2 regions of the Oceanobacillus kimchii X50 genome follow, and region 2 is predicted to be linked to the other one. Evidence: a T-box and tRNA genes for the amino acid it is inferred to sense, from the RefSeq annotation. Region 2 holds a T-box; the other holds one or more tRNA genes.
What was found. The T-box of region 2 lies ahead of C794_RS10935 (valine--tRNA ligase). A T-box ahead of a tRNA ligase gene usually reads a tRNA of that ligase, here a tRNA-Val.
Positions count from the first base shown of each region.

Region 1: it has a tRNA-Val gene. The T-box ahead of C794_RS10935 (valine--tRNA ligase) is inferred to sense a tRNA for this amino acid. The anticodon was not compared.

Region 1 covers NZ_CM001792.1:1,266,794-1,270,224, reverse strand. Annotated here, with positions in the region: gene C794_RS06760 (GNAT family N-acetyltransferase) at 1-263, opposite strand, end outside; gene C794_RS06750 (YjzC family protein) at 829-1,014, opposite strand; gene C794_RS06745 (YrhK family protein) at 1,252-1,530, shown strand; tRNA gene C794_RS06740 (tRNA-Val) at 1,740-1,812, opposite strand; gene C794_RS06735 (ABC transporter ATP-binding protein) at 2,379-3,431, shown strand, end outside.
Region 2 covers NZ_CM001792.1:2,074,435-2,077,865, reverse strand. Annotated here, with positions in the region: gene spoVID (stage VI sporulation protein D) at 1-295, shown strand, start outside; gene ysxE (spore coat protein YsxE) at 368-1,366, shown strand; gene C794_RS10940 (hypothetical protein) at 1,363-1,551, opposite strand; T-box leader at 1,702-1,932, shown strand; gene C794_RS10935 (valine--tRNA ligase) at 1,979-3,431, shown strand, end outside.

The sequences.
Region 1 (3,431 bases), 810 kb from region 2:
CCCCCATACCCTTTTGATCTTTGACTACTATCAATTGCCAAATACAAAACAAATGTCAAATCCTTATTAGTTATTAAATAAGTAAACCCAATAAAGTCATCTTCATCATAAAAACCTATAAAATCAACAAAATCTTTGTCAGCTTTCATTAAAAGAAACCAAAGTGGCAACCTCTCATTCTTCGGAAATGCTTTTATAAATAATCTCTTAAGTTTATTGATATCATTGAAATCTTTTGTTATTTTTTCTAATCTTAATGCCATTATGTATACTCCTCTTATCAGTAATTATACAACTACATTTCATAAAAGTTAACACAAAAAAGAGTGGGATGAAATAGATTTATTAGAAATAGACGCCGTAGGTATATGATACTATTCATTTAATAATATTAACCAAGAAGAACTTAGAAGAAAATACAGACCTTATGGGATCTTATGGTGAATAACCTACTCAGTTAATAGGGTAGGCTCCCCTTTGGATTTGTGTGATAAGAGAAAATGAGCTAAAATGAAATGAGTTTGGGAAAATGTAGAGGAAAAAATAATGGATAATAGTAAAAACAAGCGATTAATAAATATAGCGAACATTTTTACAATTTTTGCTTTTATATATCTAATTTATTCGACTGGTGATATCACATATAGGTATATTGCTTCTATGAATGCTAATCCTCATCTAAACGTAAATCAAATACTCCAATGGAATAGTTTTTTAAGTGAAGTAGCTAATCGTGGTTTTAGGGTATTAGTTTTGTTTGGGATTGGTGCAATACTACGTAGACTTAAAGTTTGAAATTAAGCCCCCCATAGGAGGGCTTTTTCTTTTTTATGATACTTTTACCCAATTGGCAGCTTCATTACTAGATGGAGAAGGAGGAAATTGCTCGCCTTCTTCAACTCTAATTTCAGTATTATCTTGATTAGTTGATCCGCCGTTCACTAAACTTTTAACTTTAAATGTTCCGCTCTCCGGTGCTTTTTCTCCTGTTTTGTAAGTTTGATTGTTAGCCATGTCTCTCCACCTCCTAAATTATTTAGAAAAGCTATGAAACTAACTTTTCTATGTAAAATGTATTCCACTATTTTCTTCAAATAAACTAAAAAAATTAAAATTAGTTCGTACGTCATAATATCTTTAATTATTCATACTTAATTGTTCATGACTATAGAATGATTCCTTCTTGAGGTAGAGTAAAAATTTGAATTTTAAGGGAATTAATATAGCAAAAATTGGGAGAAGATTACATATATGCAAATACCAAGAATAAAAAATTATAAAGAAGGAAATAAACAAGACTTTAGCATATATAGCCAATCACTAGAAGTTTACTTTCAAGAAAAATATAATTTCTTACAATTAATAGGAGATGTATTAGTAGGAATATTTTTCGTTACAGGTAGCATATTAAACTTTTTCGCTATTACAGACTTCTATGGAAATGTTGCATACTTATTAGGAAGTCTATCTCTAACCATTCGACCTTTACTGAAAATACTAAGAAAAACTTGGATTTACAGAAGGAAGTGATATTTCAACAACTATGAATTTTTATGGTCATGCTATCGAAGAAGCAGATAAAATTGCAACAGAAACTAGATAATGCACTTTTAGGAAACAGCAAAAACCAATAAAATATAGGAATTGGTCGGCAAAATGTCGGCATTTTGGATATACAAAGAAGAAAGGCTTTCCTTCATAAAGAAGAGAAAGCCTTTTATATCAATAGTTATTAAGGATGATTCCGATTGGGCTCGAACCAACGACCTCCACCCTGTCAAGGTGGCGCTCTCCCAGCTGAGCTACGGAATCATAAAATATGTAACTACAAAATATTATACCCGCTCTATCTACCTATGACAAGCATTTGTTTCTCCACACCTATTCGTTCACTTTCACCTTTGACTACTGTACAAATACATTTCTCGTGTTATTCATAACTAACATTCTTTAATTCTCCCATATACAAATACTAACTTTTATTTTTTTATACAACTTTCATCAAGTGTTTCTAAAAAGTAGAATTTTTAATACATTTCATCTTCATTATCATAGGACGAAGTCCCGATGAATTTTTTCGAATCAAGTACTGTCAGTAACCTCAAGTCCTATCACTAATTTGAATCAAAATATATAATGGATTGAAAAAGTCTTTTTCTGGGTAAATACAGAAAGTGCTTATAAAATATTTGAACGTGTTCATCTATTCGCAAGCACTCTATTTTTTGTTCTAATTTCAACTTATATCATCATATTAAAAATATCCAAGATCATTTATAAAAATTTCGCATACCGAAATAAATTACTGGATAATAAAGCTTTATCGTCTTATAATAGTAAAAAATTGTTTTTTATCTGAAATTGAAGGTGGATAATTATTGAGAAATGTTTTTTCATTTATAAAACCTTATAAAGTTCCTTCTATTGTAGCATTTCTACTAATGTTGGTTGAGTTAGCTGTAGAATTGCTGCTTCCTTTATTTTTAGGGTTCATGATTAACCAAGGCATTGAGAACCAAGATTTAGGCAATATTGGTTTTTGGGGCGGTATCATGATTGGATTGGCTTTACTTTCACTTGTTTCTGGAATCATTAATTCCTTTATTTCCTCCCATGTCAGTTTTGCATATGGATATGATATTCGTCAAAAACTGTTTGAAAAGATTCAAGATTTCTCTTTCGCCAATTTAAATCAATATCCGACATCTGCCTTAGTAACCAGATTCACTAATGACATCCGCCAAATTCAAAATACGATTTTTATGGCATTACGTATTATGGCGAAAGCTCCACTTACTGTAATTGGTGGAGTTATCATGGCTTTTATTGTAAATGCACAATTAGCAGCGATATTCTTAGTAACCGTTCCCCTGCTTGTTATCTTCTTATTATTTGTTTTGAAGATTACGAGTAAGTTATTTACGAAAGTCCAAGGGAATGTAGATAACGTAAATAGAGTCATGCAGGAAAACCTTGCTGGAATGCGATTAATTAAAGCATTTTCACGCAGAGGCTTTGAAGAGGATAGATTTGGAATTGCGAATACTGAGCTAGCTGATGCAACCAAGAAAACATTTCGTATTATTGAATCCACAGGTCCTATACTTCTACTTGTAATGAATGTGAGCTTAATTTTCATTATATGGTTTGGGAATGCACAAACTATTGCGGGTCAAGCTAATGTCGGTGAAGTAGTGACGATGGTAAATTATGCACTAAGAGTATCAATGGCAATTTCTATGTTCTCTTTCATTATAATGGCGATTTCACGAACGAAAGCATCTGCAAATCGTATCGAAGAAGTGTTAACATTGCGTAATGAACAAGAACAACAAGCTTCATCAGATGATAAAGAAGTGGTCAAATACGGAAAAGTAACATATGACCATGTTTCATTTACATATCCTAATGCAAAACAACCCTCGTTAAAA
Region 2 (3,431 bases):
TGAGTATGTAGAAGAAACTGATTATGAAGTTAATGATGATCAGGAAGAGAAAGTTCTTGATATTCTCGATAATGAAGAGAGTCCGGAAGATGTAACCTATTTGTCTGATATATTCCGTAATGCAGAAGAAGAACAGTATACAAAAATGCGTCTTTGTATTGTTCAAGAGGATGATACAATAGAAACCATTGCACAGAGGTTTGCTATTAGTCCTTTACAATTAATCAAACATAATCAATTAGAGTCAGATTTTGAAGTGAATCAAGGTCAATTACTGTATATCCCTCCAAAATAAGGAGGTCCTGCGCAAACAAGTTTTGCGTAGGTATACATAAAAAGTCAAGTGTATCGTAAGGGGGGATGATAGGTGGAGATACTAAAAGAAGTACTCGGACATTACAGCATTTATCCTTTAGAAATCGAAAAAGTTTCAAGTCGACTTTTTCGAGTACATGATGGAATGCGGGACTACGCTCTAAAGCGAAGCTATCTTAATGAAAATACCATCGAATCATGGGTTAGTATTTATCATGTTGCTAGCGAAAAAAATATCTCTGAAATCCTACCTGTTTATGTAACGAAAGACGGTTCACTTTATCAAAAACATGAACATTTTTATTATTATTTAACTCCATGGGTTGATATTCCTAGAAACATGGATATTAATTATCAGATCGAGAGTACAATGCAAACACTAGCCTTAATCCACAAAAAAACGAAGCAAACAGAACGCATTCAGATCGATAAAATGAAAAAGGACTTTGAAGGATTCCAATCATTTTGTAGAAATATTCCAGATAGTCTGAAAGAAAATATTGTTCACTTTGAAAGCAGAAGATACATGTCACCTTTTGAATTAATTGCATGTTCTCAGTATAAAGGTGTCGTACACGCTTCTGAGTTACTTCAAAACAAAATGAATGCTATATTTGAACTGGAAGAAGAGAGTGTTTCTTGGTCAAAAAGTTTATGTCATGGAAAATTAGAACCATCACATTGCAGGGGTGGATATTTATTGAATTGGGAAGAAGCAAGTTTTGACCATCCTTCTAGTGATATTGCTAACTATTTTCAACATATTACTGGACATTATGACCAACCAATTGAAGAAATGCAGCAAGCTTTTAAGTTATATCGTAAAACGAATCATCTTACAGTAAAAGAAATGCATTTGTTAACTATAAATTTATTAAATCCCGCTCATTATATACGTGTTGTTCAAAATTATACAGAGCAAAGAACTAAAAAATCCATGTTGGAACAAACGAGAGAACTTCAACAACACTTTAGACGATTACAATTTGGTATGAAATGGGTCGATTTTATACAAGAAGAGTACGAAACGATAAATGTTGATACAAATTAAATCCATTCAAGATAAAAGGCAATTACTAATCCAATTAATAAACCAGTTAAAAGTATATCAAACGTAGTTGGAATCAGTAATGTTCGAACAAGTTGGAATACCATAATGGGTGTTACGGATACTTCAATAATAATAATACACTTTCGTGCCCAAGGCGGAAGTCGAAAACGGTAGAACCTTGCCATAACAAAAAACCTCCTAAAATTATATGAATTGTACCCACCTTTTGGTGGTCTAAAGTATACTATGTATAAATAAGCTTGTTTCGTGCCTATAATAAATAAGAGTTGACGCTACTAGAACTTCCATATAAAATAAAAATACGAATAAGCAAAATAAATGCGAAGATAGGGAGTAGTAAAGAATTAACACTTATAGAGAGGGAAATCTTGAGCTGGAAATTTCCTAAGTACATTGTTCTTGAAGTCGTCCTTGATGCAGTTTCTCTGAAAAAATCAGTAAGAGAGACCGGTATATTGACCGTTATCCAAACATGAGTGTACAAACAGTGACTGGTTTGTAAACAAAGGTGGTACCACGGAAATTATACCCTTTTCGTCCTTTTTTAAGGATGAAAAGGGTTTTTTTGCTTTATTAAAAGGAGGTTTCTAAATGGAACAGGACAAAGGGAACAAGCAATCACTTCCTCCAAAGTATAATCCTAAGGAAGTAGAACAAGGACGCTATCAATTTTGGTTAGATGGAAAGTTTTTTGAAGCAACTGGAGATCCTGATAAGGAGCCATATTCAATCGTTATTCCACCTCCAAATGTAACTGGGCGTTTACATTTAGGGCATGCATGGGATACGTCAATGCAAGATACGATTACACGAATGAAGCGTATGCAAGGATATGATGTATTATGGCTTCCTGGAATGGACCATGCTGGAATTGCCACTCAAGCAAAAGTTGAGGCAAGATTAAAAGAATCAGGCACGAATCGTTATGAATTAGGTCGTGAGAAATTTTTAGAAAAAGCATGGGAATGGAAAGAAGAATACGCTAGTTTTATTCGTTCACAATGGGAAAAACTTGGGCTAGGTCTAGATTACTCAAGAGAACGTTTTACATTAGATAAGGGATTGTCTGATGCGGTTCGAGAAGTGTTTGTTAAGTTATATGAGAAAGGGCTCATTTATCGTGGTGAATATATAATTAACTGGGATCCGTCCACGAAGACAGCTCTATCGGATATTGAAGTAATTTACGAAGAAGTTCAAGGAAAGTTTTATCATATGCGCTACCCAATTAAAGGTAGTGATGAAACTATTGAAATTGCTACAACACGCCCAGAAACGATGCTAGGAGATACAGCAGTTGCTGTTCATCCGAAAGATGAGCGGTATCAGCATCTAATCGGTAAGACAGTTATTTTGCCTATCGTCGGAAGAGAAATAGAAATTGTAGCAGACGATTATGTTGATATGGAACTTGGTTCTGGTGCAGTAAAAATAACACCTGCACATGATCCGAATGATTTTGAAATAGGTAACAGACATCAATTAGAACGTATTCTAGTGATGAATGAAGATGGATCTATGAATGAAAATGCTGGGAAATATCAAGGATTAGATCGTTTTGAATGTCGTAAACAAATCGTAAATGATCTTCAGGAACAAGAAGTATTGTTCGAAATTGAAGAGCGTTCCCATCAGGTAGGCCATTCTGAACGTAGTGGAGCAGTAGTTGAACCTTATCTTTCAACACAGTGGTTTGTTAAAATGGATCCATTATCAAAATCAGCATTAGATATGCAAGCAGATGCCCATCAAAAAGTAAACTTTGTTCCGGATAGATTTGAACGGACTTATTTTAATTGGATGGATAATATTCGCGATTGGTGTATTTCTCGTCAATTATGGTGGGGACATCGAATTCCAGCTTGGTATCATAAAGAAACAAACGAAATATATGTAGGTAAAGAGGCACCGGCAGATATTGAAAATTGGGAACAAGACGAAGATGTGTTAGATACATGGTTCTCATCTGCGTTATGGCCATTTTCAACGATGGGATGGCCAAATGAAGATTCTGCTGATTTAAAACGTTACTTCCCTACGAATG